Regions from separate parts of the Parabacteroides sp. CH2-D42-20 genome, predicted to be linked through region 2. Evidence: riboswitches for the same ligand, from Rfam matches in the RefSeq annotation. Region 2 holds a riboswitch; each other region holds the start of a gene.
What was found. A riboswitch is a leader RNA that binds a small molecule or an ion and turns the genes downstream of it on or off. The one in region 2 is predicted to bind cobalamin.

Region 1 (6,199 bases), on a different contig from region 2:
CGCTTTCTATCGCCGTAACTTGGCTTCCGGTCAGAAAGGTTTGTCCGTTGCGTTCGACCTTCCGACTCACCGTGGTTACGATGCCGACAACGAACGTGTGGTTGGTGATGTAGGTAAAGCGGGTGTATCTATCTGTTCCTTGGAGAACATGAAAGTGTTGTTCGATGGTATTCCTTTGAACAAGATGTCTGTTTCCATGACCATGAATGGTGGTGTGCTTCCGGTATTGGCATTCTATATCAACGCAGGTTTGGAGCAAGGTGCTAAGTTGGAGGAAATGGCCGGTACGATCCAGAACGATATATTGAAAGAGTTCATGGTACGTAATACCTATATCTATCCGCCTGAGTTCTCCATGAAGATTATCGCTGATATCTTCGAGTACACCTCTCAGAAGATGCCGAAGTTCAACTCTATCTCTATCTCCGGTTATCATATGCAGGAGGCTGGTGCTACGGCTGATATCGAGATGGCTTATACGTTGTGTGACGGTATGGAATATCTTCGTGCCGGTATCAACGCCGGTATCGATGTGGATGCGTTCGCTCCCCGTTTGTCATTCTTCTGGGCTATCGGTGTAAATCACTTCATGGAGATCGCCAAGATGCGTGCGGCTCGTATGTTGTGGGCGAAGATCGTGAAGAGCTTCGGCGCTAAGAACCCGAAATCATTGGCATTGCGTACACATAGCCAGACTTCCGGTTGGTCATTGACCGAGCAAGATCCGTTCAATAACGTAGGACGTACTTGTATCGAGGCTATGGCCGCTACATTAGGACATACACAATCTTTGCATACGAACGCATTGGATGAGGCGATCGCTTTGCCGACCGATTTCTCCGCTCGTATCGCTCGTAATACACAGATTTACATTCAGGAAGAGACTAAGATCTGTAAGGAGATCGACCCGTGGGCTGGTTCTTACTATGTAGAGTCTTTGACGAATGAGTTGGTACATAAAGGTTGGGCATTGATCCAAGAGATCGAGAGCATGGGTGGTATGGCGAAAGCCATCGAGACTGGTCTTCCTAAGATGCGTATCGAGGAAGCTGCCGCTCGTACACAGGCTCGTATCGACTCTGGTGTTCAGACCATCGTTGGTGTTAACAAATATCGTTTGCCGAAGGAAGATCCGATCGATATCCTTGAGATCGATAATACAGCCGTACGTAACGAGCAGATCGCCGCTTTGAAGGAGTTGCGTGCTAACCGTGACGAAGCCGCTGTTCAAAAAGCTTTGGCTGATATCACGGAGTGCGTGAAGACGAAGAAGGGCAACTTATTAGAGTTGGCTGTTAAGGCTGCCGGCTTGCGTGCGTCATTGGGAGAGATCTCCGATGCTTGCGAGGTGGTTGTAGGTCGTTATAAAGCAATCATTAGAACTATTTCAGGCGTGTATTCATCAGAAACTAAGAAAGACGCAGACTTCCAGAAAGCTTGCGAGCTTTGCGAGCAATTCGCTAAGAAAGAAGGCCGTCAGCCTCGTATCATGATCGCTAAGATGGGTCAGGACGGACACGACCGTGGCGCTAAGGTTGTCGCTACTGGTTATGCGGACTGTGGTTTCGACGTAGATATGGGACCGTTGTTCCAGACTCCGGCCGAGGCTGCCCGTCAAGCTGTGGAGAACGACGTTCACGTAATGGGCGTTTCTTCTTTGGCCGCTGGTCATAAGACGTTGGTTCCGCAGGTTATCGAGGAGTTGAAGAAACTAGGTCGTGAGGACATCATCGTTATTGCTGGAGGTGTAATCCCGGCTCAAGACTATGATTTCTTGTATAAGGCTGGCGTTGCCGCTATCTTTGGCCCGGGTACTTCCGTATCGAAGGCAGCTTGCCAGATCCTTGAGATCTTGTTAGGCGAATAAATAGAGTTTAGGCCTTACGGTTTTTAAATAAAGAGAGGCTGGACAATTGATTTTGTCCGGCCTTTTTTAGTATTGTATGCGGGTTTATGTACTTTTGTAGCGATTATTCAATTAAAAAGGGAAAGAATCATGGGAATCGTTATAGGTATAGATGTGGGAGGTAGCACGACCAAGATCGTCGGCGTGGAGGATAAGAAGATCAAGAACCCGATGTTCGTGAAAGCTACCGATCCGGTAACCTCTTTATTCGGGGCCTTCGGTAAATATATTTATGATAATAACATCTCGCTCTCGAATATAGAGAAAGTGATCTTGACAGGTGTAGGTAGCGCTTATATCGATCAACCTTTATATGGCTTACCAACCGCGAAGACGGATGAGTTCCTTGCGAATGGGCTAGGGGCGCAATATAATACGGGACTGGACAGTCTATTGGTGGTCAGCATGGGAACGGGTACCTCCTTTGTCAAGGTACAAGGCTCCACGATCGAGCATATCGGGGGATTGGGTATCGGTGGCGGAACAATCCTCGGCTTGTCTAAGCTATTATTGAAAACGCATGACTTTCACCAAATAGCGTCTTTGGCCGAGCACGGTTCCTTGAATGATATCGACTTGCATATCCGGGATATTACGCCGCATCCGCTACCCGGCCTGCCGCTGGACGTGACAGCCTCTATTTTCGGAAAAGCGGACGCGAACGCTAAGGTTGAGGATATCGCTCTCGGTATCGTTCATATGGTCTTGCAGACCATCGGGCAAGGAGCTGTTTTCGCCTCGTTAAATGGCGATATCAAGAATATCGTATTGATCGGTAACCTGACTCGCTTGCCACAATGCCCGGATATTTTCCCCCGTCTGGAGGAGATGTGCGATGTCCATTTCAAGATACCGGAGTATGCCGAGTATCGCACGGCTATCGGGGCGGCTTTATGCTATATCAGGAACCGGGAATATAAGGATATTTTTTGTGGAAAGTGTTAGGCTACATCAAAACTTTATGTATCTTTGCTACATGCTTTGTTCCCTTTCGGCAATCGCCGGATAGGGATTAAAAGGGAATCGGGTGAGAATCCCGGACAGTCCCGCTGCTGTAAGCTTCATAAACGGGTTGAGCAATACTGTTGCCACTGTTCATTCAAGTGAATGGGAAGGCGCTTAAGACCGGAAGTAAGTCAGAAGACCTGCAAGGCGTGTATATTTTCGACGGCTTCGAGGAAAGGCCGGAAGAGAACGCAAGAATCGTATCCGGTTTTTACTATTCTTTATCCAAGGTTTTCTTATCAAGTCGTCTCATGGTTTCGGATAATTATTTTGCCATAATAATTAGGGAAAGAAGCATGAATCTGACCGACGGGATGAGCTCCGTGTGTAAGATGCATGCTTTCTTTGCGTTTAAAGGACTGGGGTATTCCGTGAACACTCTATAGAGAATATTTGTTTATTATTAGAAAAGTGCGTTTATTTGCAACGAGTAATTAACAAAAGAAGTATGAATATGAAGAAAATTGTGGGATTTCTTATGGTTGCCTTGCTAGCGTTGATGGCGCTTCCGGCGAACGCTCAGCTTAAATTCGGTATCAAGGGAGGTGTGAATATATCGTCTGTTCATTTCAACTCGGACGTGTTGAAAGCGGATAACGTAACCGGCTTCCAAGTGGGTCCGATGATCGAGACGACCTTACCGTTGGTGGGTGTCGGGATCGATGCGGCGGTGTTGTATTCGCAAAAGGGTTTGGAAACGACCTCGGCTGGCGGGGTGAAGACTTCGATGAAGACGGATTATATCGATGTTCCGGTCAACTTGAAATGGAAATTCGGCTTACCGATCGTCAAGGCGTATCTGGCAGCCGGTCCGTATATCGGTTTCCGTGTAGGCGGTGATAAGTTTTGGGATATCCCGGGTTCCGTAGCGGATCAGGTGAAGGCGAAGAATTTCAGCGCAGGTCTTAACTTCGGTGCCGGCGTGGAGTTGATCAGCCACTTGCAGGTGGGTTTCAATTATGGTCTGGGACTGACTGATAACTATAGCATTGAGAAGGTGAACCTCTCCGACGGTGCCGGAAAGAACCGTGGATGGTCTATCACGGCAGCGATCTTGTTCTAAATAGGTGAAAATAAAATGAGAGAGGCTGGGCTTTAGAAGTCCGGCCTTTTTTGTTATTTTTGGGCTCGTAATGAAACACCTGTTTGAATGAAATACGCGGACGTCATACTTCCCCTTCCTTTGGAGAATAGCTATACCTATCGGATACCCGAAGATCTGGAGAGAGCCGTGACTCCCGGTTGCCGGGTGATCGTGCATTTCGGGAAGAAACGATATTATACGGCTATCGTCATGGAGGTACACGACCGGGAACCGGTATCCGATTTTGAGACGAAGGAGATCTACGCTTTGCTGGATGCCACGCCGGTGCTCCGCCGTCCGCAACTCCGTTTCTGGAAATGGATATCTTCTTATTATATATGTAAGCTGGGCGATGTGTATAAGGCGGCCTTGCCTTCCGGCTTAAAGTTGGAAAGCGAGACGGCGGTTACTTATAATGAGGATTTCGAGGCCACCGCCCCCTTGCGCCCGAACGAGCAAGCGGTACTGGATGCCTTTAGCGGGGTTTTGAAATTGACGATCTCGGAGTTGGAGAAGAAGACCGGTCTCCGAAATGTTGTCCCGATCGTCTCTTCCTTGATGGTGAAAGGGGCGGTCGAGGTGAGCGAGGAGCTAAAGCGAGGATTCGTTCCCAAGACACAGGCGTTTATCCGTTTGGCCGAGGCTTACCGGGATGAGACGAAATTACAGGCGGTGTTCGAGGATTTGAAACGAGCGAAGAAGCAAGAGCTTTTGCTGGTCAGCTTCTTGGATTTAAGCCATACCTTGAATCCCGCTTTATCGAAGGAGCTTTCCAAGAAAGAGCTATTGGAACGCAGTGGTTATACCTCTGCGGTATTGGAGGGTCTGCTGAAACGGGGTATCTTGGAGAGTTACGAGAAAGAGGTGGGTCGTTTGCAAGTATCCGTCTGCCGCTTGCAAGAGCCGAATCCGCTCAGTCCGGCGCAAGAGAAAGCCTATGGAGAGATCCATGAGGCTTTCAAGACGAAGGAGGTCTGCTTGCTTCATGGCGTGACTTCCAGTGGTAAGACCGAGATATACGTCCGTTTGATCCATGAGGTCTTGCGGCTGGGGCGGCAGGTTTTATATATGTTGCCGGAGATCGCTATCACGACCCAGATCACGGAACGGCTGGCGAAATTATTCGGGGATAAGCTATTGGTCTACCACTCTAAGTTCTCGGATAACGAGCGGGTGGAAGTTTGGAATAAGCTATTGCATAACGACGAGCCTATGCTGGTATTGGGGGTTCGTTCTTCCCTCTTCCTTCCGTTTAAGGACTTGGGCTTAATTATCGTGGACGAGGAGCATGAGAATACGTATAAGCAGCAGGACCCGGCACCCCGTTACCATGCCCGTAACGCTGCCATCGTCTTGGCGGGTATGCACGGCGGTAAGACCTTATTGGGTTCCGCCACTCCCTCCATCGATTCTTATTTCAACGCTACGGCGGGGAAATACGGTCTGGTTGAGTTATCTACCCGCTACGGTGATTGCTTGATGCCGGAGATTATTACGGTGGACGTGAAGGAGCTAAAGCGCAAGAAGATCATGAAAGATACCCTTTTCTCCCCTCTGTTGGTGGAGAAGGTGCGGGAGGCCCTATCCCGGGGCGAGCAGGCGATCCTATTCCAGAACCGCCGGGGATTCGCCCCGATGATCGAGTGCCGAGGGTGCGGGTGGGTGCCTCGTTGCGTGAATTGCGACGTTAGCCTTACCTACCACAAGGCGCATAATCAGCTGGTTTGCCATTATTGCGGTTATACCTACCGCTTGCCGCAGGTATGTCCAGAGTGTAAGGGGACGGAGTTCAAGATGCAAGGCTTCGGTACGGAGAAGGTAGAGGAGGAGATCGCTGGGCAATTCCCAGCGGCAAAGGTGGAGCGGCTGGATTTCGATACGGCCCGTACCCGCACGGCTTACGAGCGGATCATCTCGGATTTCGAGAAGGGGAAGACACAAATCTTGATTGGTACCCAGATGTTGTCGAAGGGATTGGATTTCGGGAATGTCAGCGTGGTCGGAATTCTGAGTGCCGATAGCCTGATGAATTTCCCAGACTTCCGGGCGCACGAGCGGGCTTACCAGTTGATGGTACAGGTTAGCGGACGTGCCGGCAGGCGGGATAAGCGGGGTACGGTGATCTTGCAGACTACCCAGCCGGAGCATCCTTTGATCCGTATGGTGCAGCGTTTCGCTTACAAGGAAATGGTGAGCTTGCAACT
Region 2 (6,199 bases):
AAATTAACACGTATCGTTTGTATCTCATCGATTTCTCCGGGAGCGATGCGGATGTTCTCTATCACATAACAGCCGGCGGCCTCACACATCTTATCCCGCTCTATGTGATGCTGCCCGTGAGTGCCGAAATGTCCTTTCGCACCGATCTTGTCGGCCTGCCTTTCAAGCCATTCGTATGCCGGATGGCTCGTATCTAATTCAATATGTAGATTCATCTTTTTCCGCATTCAGAAGTCTTCTGGAACAAAGTTAATATAAAAAGTGAGATTGAGAAAAACGGATCTCCATCCGTTCGTCTTCTTCTCGGTTTTTAATAACTTTGTACCTTCAATCTGTAAAAATTGGCTCAAACAAGAATATGGCTCTGCAATGACATGAATTGAAAGCATGAAAACTGAATATTAAAAATGTATGGATAGGAGGCGGCAATCCTTTCCGTGTAATTAAAAATATCGAAGATAATGATTAAAAACCTCATTTTTGATTTTGGCAAGGTCCTCGTAAATCACGATTTGCAACCCATGCTTGAACGATATTTCGGGGATGATGAAGTGTCGCTAATCGGTTTTCACAAGATTCTATCAGATCCGGAATTTATAAACATGTGCGACCGTGGAATAATCCCGTTTGATAAAATGATTGACGGAGCGATAAAAAGGTATCCTGAATATAGTGATGCCTTCACATTTTTCAAAGATAATTATCTTGAAGAGATAACAGGAGAGATTGAAGGTATGCGTGTACTTCTAAAAAAGTTAAAGCAATCCGGATTCAAACTATATGGGTTGACGAACTGGAGCGACACAATCTACCGGGTCATGGAGAAATTCGACATATTCCGGTTACTTGACGGTATGGTAATATCATGTGAGGAACACTTCATCAAGCCTGAAAAGGAAATTTATCTTCGCCTTTGTGACAAATATGGCCTTAAACCGTCGGAATGTTTGTTTGCGGATGACAGAATGGTGAATGTGTTGGGTGCAAAGGCGATTGGAATGGAAGCCGTATTGTTTACAACAACCAAAAAGTATATTTTTGAAATAGAGCGAATTTTCGGGATCAAAATTGAACAATAATAGCTACAGCCAGTGATGGTGATCACGCTCAATGGAAAGATTGTACGCTACCAAAAGCAAATAGGCTTACAGGGCTACGAGGGATTGCCCTTCGGAACGTATCTCATCCGGATAAGTGAGAAAACATTCAAGATCCAACTCTCCAAATAACCGCAAGGCGGGTATGCTTCACACACCCGCCTTTTACATTTGCATATCTCCCGTTTTTTTACGAATATTGCATATCGGTAATCAACAAATAAGATAAACAGGAATATGGGTATCGGGAAATGGATAGGTGGCGTCTTGGGATTTATGGCGTTCGGACCGCTAGGCGCTCTAGCCGGCATTATATTAGGCTCCTTCTTCGAGGAAGGGGCAAATATGACGGGGCAGTCTTTCGGTGGGGGAACCAATTACGATGATGAACATACACGAAGAGACCCATACGCCGGGGAACGTAACAGTTTCCTTTTCTCCATGTTGGTTATGGCATCCTATATCATCCGTGCCGACGGGAAGATCATGCATAGCGAGATGGAATACGTCCGTCAGTTCCTCCGGAGAAACTTCGGCGAGATCGCCGTAAGCCAAGGTGAGGAGATATTGCTAAAGCTTTTCGACCAAGCCAAACGCATGGATCAAGAGAACAACATGGGATTCAAGAATACCATCCGGGAATGCGGAACCCAGATCGCATACAACCTAAGTTATGAGGAGCGGCTGCAATTGCTCGCGTTCCTCGCCGAGATCGCTAAGAGTGACGGGAATGTGTGCGCGGCCGAGATCAATGCCTTGAAAGAGGTAGCGATGGCGATGGGAATGTCTGATAGAGAAGTTGAATCCATGTTGAACCTAAAAGGAAGTTCCTTGGACGATGCCTACAAGGTGCTAGAGATAGAACCGACCGCCACGGACGAGGAAGTCCGTGCCGCCTATCGCCGGATGGCCGTCAAGCATCATCCGGACAAAGTAGCCAGTTTGGGAGAAGACATCCGCAAGGCCGCCAACGAGAAGTTCCAGAAAATAAATGAGGCCAAGGAAAGAATCTATCAATCGAGAGGCTTGAAGTAAGATTCGACAAACAGTATTACTTACGAATTGTCAGCCAATTACATTTACCTTCTTTATGATGTAAATATTCTTTCTCCTAAATAGAAGTGGACAGACATATCATACCTTACAAAAACGCAATCGGCTGTTTATAGAAAAACTTTTTCATATATATTTTCTAAATATTAGAAAACATTCATATCTTTGCCTCCGATTTTAGTAATCAAGCTATCACATAGTTTGGTGAGAGGGAATCCGGTGTGAATCCGGAGCTGTTCCTGCAGCTGTAATCCTCATTAAGTTGGTTAGAAGTTCAAAAGCCACTGTTCCTAAGTCGGAATGGGAAGGTTTCTAACCAGAGGAGAGCCAGAATACCTGCTAAAGTCTTACAATAACATCAAGCTTCCAGGATAGAAGTATGTGTCATACAAAAAACGATTCAATTTATTTTTTGAGACATAACCAGATAGAGGCTTGTTGTTTTATTTTGTGTACAAATAAAACACTATATGAGGCTTTTAGCATTCGCTATTCTGGTGGCATGCGTACAATCCGTATGCGCCCAAAGCATATTGAAAGATCCGAAGGAACTTTCCGTGCTATTGAACGAGGTCGTGGTCACCGGTACGGGTACCGAACACTATCTGAAAGACGCCCCTGTGCAAACAGAGGTAATCACCGGCAAAGCCCTTGACAGTTACCAAGGACGCAGTATGCAAGATATTCTGGAAGGACTGAACGCTTCCATCACCTTCAATCCGAGCGACATGGGTAGTGGCATCCAGATGAACGGATTAGGCAACGATTACATCTTGATCCTTATCAATGGCAAACGGATCAACGGAGATACCGGCGGACAAAACGACTTGAGTATTATCAACCCCGCCAATATCGAACGTATCGAGATCGTAAAAGGTGCCGCCTCTTCCCTGTATGGCTCGGACGCTATCGCCGGTGTTATCAATATTATCACGAAAAAGAACCGGGATAAAGTGAGCCTATCGAATACGACTCGTGTCGGATCATATGGAGATATATTGGAAAGCGTACAAATCGGCTTTGGGCATAAGAGAGTGAATTCCACCACCTCACTTAGTACGACCCATACGGACGGCTGGCGAAATACGACCCAAGAATGGGACCATCACGAGGTAATGGATGGAACCGTGACACGAACCGTAAACCGATCCACGAACTTTACGTTAAGGGAGAACTTAACCTACAAAGTGAACGACCGGCTGAACCTTTCGGCCGATGGCTCTTTTTACCAGAAATGGAATTATCGTCCGCACGGCGCATTCAAGTATTATACCTATGATCAATTCTACCGGAACTTCGATGTGGCCGGAGGAGCTAAATACACATTGGGAGGACTGAATTTTCTTTCGGTAGACCTAACTTATGGTAACTATAGTTATTTCTATAATTACCATCATAAAGATGTTACGAACTTCTTCGATCCGGAGACGGATTTACGTATCACTCGTTATCCCGGAGAACATATTCTGGAAACCTCTCAACAACGTTTCCTAGGACAAGCCAAAAGCGTATTCCATCTCGGGGAAAACAATATCCTAAGCGCCGGACTCGAATATCAATACGATCATTTGAAATCTCCCCGGCGTATCGAGAACGGGAAAGCCTCCGTATTTACGGCTTCCGCTTATGTACAAGACGAATGGAACCCGACGGATCGGTTGAATGTGACGGTAGGTGGGCGCTTCGTCGTGCACCAAGAGTTCGGGGCTACGTTTACCCCTAAAGTCTCCGCCATGTACAAACTAGGCGACTTCAATATCCGAGCCACATACTCAAATGGATTTAAGGCTCCTACCTTAAAGGAGTTGCACGATGATTATATCACGCAGATCGGCGGCGGCCCGTGGAAACATTATTATGGTAATAAGGATTTAAAACCGCAAAAGTCCAATTATTATTCGGCGAGCGTAGAATATCACGCATCGAACCTGCAGATCACGGTAACAGGATTCTACAACCGTATCAAGAACATGATCGCCTTGACCGAGATCCCGACAAGCGCCGAAGACCGATTGGATGAGATCGAGGCCAGCATGCAACACAAGAACTTATCCAAAGCCCGCTCTTTCGGGGGAGATATATCGCTCACCTATCAAATCCTATCTTCCTTGGCTATTGGTGGAGGCTATAGCTATACGGATGCCAAAGCGCAATATACGGATGATCCGGCCGACTCGAATTATATGCTCTACACCCCGATCAACGGAACCTCATTCCATAATGCCAATTGGAAACTAGCATGGAACCATGCGTGGAAAAAGTATAAATTGGATGTCACCTTGTTCGGCCGATACCAATCCACCCGCTTTTATATCACGGACGGTGATGGAAAAAGTTATCAGCTATGGCGATTGAATACCCGTCATAACGTATTGAAAAAGAAAAAATGGAACCTAGATATCAATGTCGGTATCGATAATATCTTCGATTATGTGGATCGTACCCCGTTCGGACGCCATCGTGGAACTACGTCTCCCGGACGGACTTGGTACGCCTCCTTTATCGTGAAATTTCAGAATAAACATAAACTATAAACAATCTTAAAAGTTAAATGCGATGAACAAATTTAAGTACCTTTTGCTTGCGGCGAGTCTATTTGCCTCAAGCGCAGTTTTTACCTCCTGTGATGATGGAGACGACGACAATACCGCAAACCCGGCGGAAGAAGTCGTAAAGACAAGTAAGAAACATGACACGGCGATCTTGTTGTGTACATTCGGTAGCACATTCAAGGAGTCTATCAAGACTTACGACGCAACATTGGCCGATTTCCAGAACGCATTTCCCGATGCGGACATCTATTTGTCATTTACCTCCCGTACTTGCGTGAATCGTGTAGAGGCAGAGACCGGTATCGCACGTTACCAACCGGACCTTTGGTTACAAGCTCTAGGAAATGCCGGTTACAAGAAGGTAGCGGTACAGTCCTTACACATCATCCCGGGTGAGGAATACCTAAGCTTGATGAATACGGACGTGAAGAAGAAATTCATGATCGAGTCTTTCCCGAGTGTTCAAGTCGTAAAAAGCCCTTGTTTGGTATACGACGAGGATGATGTGGAAGCCGTAGCGAAAGTCCTATACAGCCACTACAGTGATAAATTGGCTGATAACAAGAACATCCTTTTATTAATGGGACATGGTAACCCGGATAAAAACTATAACGCAAATACGAAATACACGGAAACAGAAGAGGCTATGCAAGCCTTGGCCGCTAACAAGAATGTATTCGTAGGTACCGTTGATTACGGAGATATGTTGTTCTGGCCGGAAGAAGGCGAACCAAATGAGGAATGTGTCTACTCCAAACTTACCAAATACTGCGAGGATCATAACTTAAAACCGGAAGAGATCACGATCTCCTTAGCTCCGTTCATGTCTATCGCCGGAGACCATGCGCATAATGACCTTTGGGGTATCGAGGAGGGTGATGATTTCAGCGCTGCCGCTCCTAACGCCGACGCTTGCTGGAGACTAAAACTTTTGAAGATGGGCTTCAAGATTGACACGAAAGAAAGCCATAACGGAAGTTTAGAGAACTGTAAGATCATAGGCTTAGGCGATTACGACGCTGTTCGTCAGATCTGGGTGAACCATCTAAAAGCATTATATAATGATGCGGAGGCTTGGGAAACCGGAGAAGACTACCAGTAAATAATTGAGAATTGAGAATTGAAAATTGGTTCAGTAAGTACTCACTAATTTTCAATTCTCAATTTTCAATTGTTCAGTGTGTATATAATTTCTTTCGATCAAAAATCGTCGCCCGTTTATATTTCATGGCGAAACGGATGTGATCGATAAATAAAGACCGGATCGCCGGATTCTCACCTAGAGGCTTTAAATAAATATCCACATCGAAACCCTGTTGACGTAGCCCTTTCTGCCAGAAATCCGTAACCGTATTTTCCGTACCTCGAATCAGTACGAACATAAAAGGAATCAACTGCACACGCTTATGACCGGCTTGGCGCATTTGCTCACCTACATCCTCGATCGTAGGGAAACCCTCACGGGTTCCGGTATAATAATCTTTCATTCCTTTGGTC
Region 3 (6,199 bases), on a different contig from region 2:
TACCTCCACTTGATAGTTGTTGGTCAACGTAGCCGTACTGTTCATCTTCCGGATATAGAACAAGCTGGCATTGGCGCTTAATATATTGTTCAATTGATATTTAAGCCCCACCTCGGCTTGGTATCCTTTCTCCGGCTTAAATACTTCCTCATTGCGAGCAGGCTCGAAACGATTTCCATCACCTCCTACATAAACGACATTATCTTGATAGAACGTACGGATCGGTTTGAAGAAAGAAGCGAAAGAAGCATAAATGGATGTATTCGGATGGGGCAGATAGACCGCTCCGAAACGATAAGTCAACGCCTTATTCTTTATCATATTGAAGCTTGAATGTTCCTCATACTCACGTCGTCCGGTAGGAGTTGTAGCGCTGGCGGACATATAACGGAAAAAGTCGTAACGTAGAGCGGCTAATACCTTCCATTGCTCGTTGAACTCAACCATATCTTGAAGATAAAGGCTGTTGGAATAATGATGCGTAACCGTTGCTTTCGAGAATTTACTGGTCATATATCCCATGCTATGCGGATCATAAACAGATACATGCGAATAAAGGCCGGGACCCTGAACATCATCTCCTAAATTATATCCCGAATAGCTGGTACGATTCAAGGCGACGAAAGAGTAACCTCCCATATACGTATGCTTTATCTCACCCGTCCTGAATTTACCGCTTAGCTCGAGCGTATTGGCTACCGTCTTGGCTATATGGGAGAAGCGAAGCGGGAAAGAAAGATATACACTGTCCAAACAGATATATTTTTTCTGGCCATTTTTCATATAATAATGATCATAGATCGGATCATCACTTTCGAGATAGTCGAGGGCTTCCGTCCCAAAATAGTTGATATCGTCGTTATTGTAAGAAAGGCGATCTGTTAGTTTTGCGCCGTTCCAAAAAGTATGTGTGTACTGCGTTGATATGTTCCAAGCGTGATTCTTCATAAAGTCGGACTCGTTATTGTAGCGAGCCTCACGGTCAAGTCCCGGTAGCATATCATTTTTATGGAGATATAACTGTCCTGTTTGCGCATTATATACATCATTTGCCATTAAATCGGGAAGACCAATCTCCGTTCCATAGAAGTCGCGGTTAAAACCTCCACGAACATCTAATAGGTCACGTTCCGTCATTTTAGCTTGCAATGCCAGATAACCGGAAAAGCGACGGTTGCCATTATCACGCCAGCCCTCTTGATCGGAAAAGTTGACATTGGCGTAATAATTGACCGGACCGACCAATTTACCGCCCATGCCAAGCGTCGCCTCTTTATTCTCGTAACTACCATAGGCCAATCGGGCGTTAACGCTCTGTTTCTCTGACGGGGATTTACGAACGATATTCAAGGTTCCACCTACGGCTGAATGTCCGTAAAGTACAGAAGCCGGTCCCTTTAATAATTCAATAGACTCGATACAGGATAGATCGGGTACGGGATAAGAGTTGTTTATTGCCGAACGTTCATCGCGGATACCGTCTATCATCATGATAGAATGATCGAAACCACGGATCGACAATTGTTGAAATGCGCCATAAGATGTCTGGAATCGTACGCCCGGCATAAAGCGTACCGCATCTTGGATATTACGGATACCTCGCAACTCCAAACTACTCGCCGTAATGCTATTAATTGAAATAGGAAGATATTTCATAGGTACGTCCAACTTCGTGATTTGTGGACGTGGCTTGCGTGCGGCGGTCGCTACGACTTCTTGAATATTGAATGTCGTATCGGCGAAATTCGTGTACTCATTCTTGTGTTGCGCCTGCATCGTACTGATACATAAGGCTGTCAACGGTAAGATTGTCAAAACTCTTTTCATATATTTAGCATTATAACTGTTTATTGTATGCATGTGAAATCCCTTTCGAAAGAAATTCCATTTTCCTTCGAATGAAAATTTAGTTTCTTTCGGAAGGAATTACTTTTTCTTCCGAAAGGAATAAAAAACATTGTGTAGTGAACTTTTTTAGTCCTTCTCTACCGCATAAGCTTTCTTCTTATCAACGATATCGATCATCTTATGTTTAGCCATGAAACGGGCATGTTCGATGAAGATCTTCTGGATATCCGGATTCTGTCCCAGACCTTCCATAAATACGCTTACCTCGTAGCCTTTCTTTTCCAATTCCTCTTTCCAATCACCGGCGATATCGTTTTTCGCATGGTCTCCGGCAACAAACATAAATGGCATCAACAAGACTTTCTTCGTTCCATTGGCCTTTACTTGGGCTACCATCGTATCAAAAGTAGGATAGCCCTCGATGGTTCCTACGGAATAATCCTTGAATCCCTTCTCCTTCAACATATAATCCAACATAGCATATTGGGCCGTCGCCGGTGTATAAGTGCCATGGCCTACCAATAAAGTAGCGCCTTCTTTCGCCCCATTTTTTATGATAGCGGCGATTACCGCCTCATAATCCTCCGGTGTATACAATAAAGGATTACCGATACGAATCTCCTTGAAAGAAGATTTCATGGTGGCAACATCCTTACGTAAGGATTCCATCTCGATACCTTCGATTATATTCGTGGATTGGATCAAGACATGTGTATAACCATCAGTCTTTAATTTTTCCAAGGCCTCGATCGGGTTCAGTTTCTCTACGCCACGAGCTTTTAAGCGGCGCATTACAATGCGAGAAGTCCATGCCTCACGCAACTCAACATCTTTGAAAGCTTCTTTCGCTTTTTGATTGATCGCGTCGATTGTCAAGGCACGGGTATCATCATGGGTTGTTCCAAAATGTACCATCAATAAAGCGGCCTTATCGCCCGGTTGTAAAGAGGCGAATAAATCGGATGCTACAAAATTCTCGCCATCGTGCGCACGACAAACTAGGCTGATGACCAGCAGGAAGAAAGATAGTAAGTGTTTCCTCATCATATGAATATATTAATAATTAGATTACATATCAATCCCACGGAGACAACGTATTATTCCGTCTCCAACATCTTTTAGATATAGGTGATATTTCTATCCTCTTAATTACTCCTAACCCCGGGAGGAATTAATCATTACTTCGCTTGGCAGGTTTCCTGACTGGCTCGGAAAGCAACCTTCCCATCTTTCTTAAGACAGTGGCATAGCAGAACGCTTTCCTTTTCAAGAGCTTCACAGTAGCGGGCACTGTTCCGGATTCTAACCGGATTCCCTTTTATAGAATTGTCGGTAGACAAACTCTATCACCTAAGCGGTCGCAAATTTATATAAATAATCCCGAAAAGTAACAACATCTTTCAAAGAATCCCTGTTTCAATAGCATCTTTTTTGTTTAACATCAAATAAATAGATATGGAATGGATAACTAATTTACTTCAACATTATCCGGAGCTAGCTATTTTCATAACCTTAGCTCTCGGTTTCTGGATTGGCAAGTTTAAGATAAAGAAGTTCACGCTGGGAACGGTTACCAGCGTATTATTGGTCGGTGTATTGATCGGGCAATTAAAAATCGATATAAGCGGACCGTTAAAGTCCGTCTTTTTCTTGATGTTCCTCTTCGCTGTAGGATATAGTGTTGGGCCACAGTTCTTCCGGGGATTGAAAAAGGAAGGTCTTCCTCAAATGCTTTTCGCCGCCGTCATGTGTGTGTTTTGCTTGATCGCTCCTTTTTTACTGGCGAAACTTATGGGATATAACGCAGGCGAGGCCGCAGGATTATTGGCGGGCTCCCAGACGATGTCGGCAGTATTAGGAGTTGCCGAAGATACGATCGGACAGATGAATATTAGCGATACGGATAAAAGCGCTATGGTCAACGTGATGCCCGTGGCCTATGCGGTAACTTATATTTTCGGTACGGCAGGATCCGCATGGTTGGTGAGTGATATCGGGCCACGTCTTTTAGGAGGACTCGACTACGTGAAAAAAGCCTGTAAAGAGCTAGAGGCTAAAATGGGAAATAACGACGAGAGCGAGCAACCGGGCTTTATGCCTGCCGCCCGTCCGGTAACTTTCCGGGCCTATAAGATTAGTAATGAATGGTTCAAGGAGGGTAAAAGCGTAAAGCAGTTGGAGGAATATCTGGACCAATTAGGACGGCATTTGTTCGTGGAGCGTGTCCGTATTAATAATGTACTAACCGATGTTAAACCGGATTTGGTTTTACATACCGGAAATGAGGTTGTCCTAAGCGGTCGCCGGGAATTCGTGATCGGAGAGGAGAACTGGATTGGCGACGAGGTCAATGACATTGAATTGCTCGATTTTCCGGCAGAGACGTTACCCGTACTAGTGATCCATAAGGAATACGTGGGGAAAAAGATCTGCTATTTACGCAATCAATCGTTCATGCACGGTGTTAGCGTCAAGTCCATAAGGCGTGCGGGTATCAATATCCCGGTCTTGGCCGCTACGGTGATAGATTCCGGTGATATGTTGGAATTGGTGGGTATGAAATCAGAGGTAAATAAAGCGGCTACGACTTTAGGATATCCCGATCGCCCAACCAATCAGACCGATTTGATTTTCGTGGGTATCGGTATTTTCTTAGGGGGAATTTTAGGTTCGCTCGCGATTCATTTCGGAGGTGTCCCGATCAGCCTGAGTACGAGTGGCGGCGCTTTGATAGCCGGACTCGTCTTTGGATGGCTTCGTTCCAAGCATCCGACCTTCGGGCGTATTCCGGAGCCTTCCGTCTGGATATTAAATAATTTGGGACTGAATATGTTTATCGCCGTAGTCGGTATCACGGCGGGTCCCAGTTTCGTGACCGGATTGAAGGAAGTCGGTATAAGTTTATTTATTATCGGTGCTTTAGCGACATCTATCCCGCTTATCATCGGTATTCTGATGGGACGTTACGTTTTTAAGTTCCATCCGGCTATCACTTTAGGTTGCACGGCAGGTTCACGTACGACAACCGCCGCATTAGGAGCGGTGGAAGATGCCGTAGGAAGTGAGACTCCAGCCTTAGGCTATACCGTTACCTATGCGGTGGGTAATACTTTATTAATCATCTGGGGTGTCGTTATTGTGCTAATCATGTAATATATATAATGTATGGACAAGAAGAAAATACATGTCACGAGAGAATATGAGAAAAAGATGTCGGAGATTAGCCCTTTCGAGCTAAAGAACATCTTGATAGAGTTAGCGGATGAGAGCGCTCGTAAAAGTACGCACATCATGCTGAACGCAGGAAGGGGAAATCCAAACTGGATCAGTACGGTTCCACGGGAGGCATTCTTCCTATTAGGGCAGTTCGCCTTGGAGGAATGCCAGCGGGAAACCGAATTGGCAGATGAGATGGCCGGAGCCGCAGGGGTTCCCAACCGCAAAAGGATCGCGTCTCGCTTCGTACAGTTTCTAAAGAAACATGCGCAATCTCCCGGCGCTACTTTATTGAAGGGTACCTATGAATATCTGGTCACGGAAAAAGGTGTAGATGAGAATGAGCTTGTATACGAATGGGCGGAAGGTGTCATTGGTGATCAATATCCGGTTCCCGATCGTATCTTGAAATATACGGAAATGCTCGTGCGGGATTATTTAGACCAAGAATTATGTGATAACCAGCCCCCTGAGGGAATATTCGACCTTTTCGCTACCGAGGGCGGAACTGCCGCCATGTGTTATATCTTCGATTCCTTGCAGCAGAATTTCTTGTTGAATAAGGGAGACAAGATCATTCTCTTCGCTCCGGTATTCACTCCTTATATAGAGATTCCGGAACAGGCTCGTTATCTTTTTAATGTCATAGAGATAAAAGCCTTGAAGATGACAAAAGACGGCTATCACACGTGGCAATATCAAGAAAAGGATTTAGATGTCCTGAAAGATCCTAGCGTGAAAGCCGCTTTCATAACAAACCCGAGCAACCCGCCTTCATACGGATTGACAAAAGCATTGATGAATAGGATCGTTGAGATCGTACGGAACGACAATCCCAACCTTATGATTATTACGGATGATGTGTATGCGACATTTATTCCGCATTTTCGCTCGATGATGGCCGAATTACCAAAGAATACGTTATGTGTCTACTCTTTCTCCAAATATTTCGGGGCAACCGGATGGAGATTGGCGGTAATCGCTTTACATCAAGATAATATTTACGACCGGATGATCCGTGAATTGCCAAGAGATAAACAGGAGCTTCTAAAAAAACGATATAGCAGTCTATCCTTACATCCCGAGGATATCCGCTTTATTGATCGTATGGTAACCGATAGCCGTCAAGTAGCCT

Region 1: another riboswitch for cobalamin. It lies ahead of D7V92_RS01995 (porin family protein); the one in region 2 lies ahead of D7V92_RS00425 (TonB-dependent siderophore receptor).
Region 3: another riboswitch for cobalamin. It lies ahead of D7V92_RS15005 (sirohydrochlorin cobaltochelatase); the one in region 2 lies ahead of D7V92_RS00425 (TonB-dependent siderophore receptor).

What each region holds. Positions count from the first base shown of each region.
Region 1 is NZ_RAYG01000002.1:89,216-95,414, reverse strand. It holds gene scpA (methylmalonyl-CoA mutase) at 1-1,867, shown strand, start outside; gene coaW (type II pantothenate kinase) at 1,997-2,851, shown strand; cobalamin riboswitch at 2,871-3,074, shown strand; gene D7V92_RS01995 (porin family protein) at 3,366-3,974, shown strand; gene priA (primosomal protein N') at 4,062-6,199, shown strand, end outside.
Region 2 is NZ_RAYG01000001.1:113,011-119,209, forward strand. It holds gene D7V92_RS00410 (hypothetical protein) at 1-215, opposite strand, end outside; gene D7V92_RS00415 (HAD family phosphatase) at 462-1,079, shown strand; gene D7V92_RS00420 (DnaJ domain-containing protein) at 1,335-2,132, shown strand; cobalamin riboswitch at 2,312-2,509, shown strand; gene D7V92_RS00425 (TonB-dependent siderophore receptor) at 2,621-4,684, shown strand; gene D7V92_RS00430 (sirohydrochlorin cobaltochelatase) at 4,707-5,804, shown strand; gene D7V92_RS00435 (sirohydrochlorin cobaltochelatase) at 5,878-6,199, opposite strand, start outside.
Region 3 is NZ_RAYG01000024.1:60,598-66,796, reverse strand. It holds gene D7V92_RS15010 (TonB-dependent siderophore receptor) at 1-1,827, opposite strand, end outside; gene D7V92_RS15005 (sirohydrochlorin cobaltochelatase) at 1,975-2,892, opposite strand; cobalamin riboswitch at 3,020-3,217, opposite strand; gene aspT (aspartate-alanine antiporter) at 3,304-5,001, shown strand; gene D7V92_RS14995 (bifunctional aspartate transaminase/aspartate 4-decarboxylase) at 5,014-6,199, shown strand, end outside.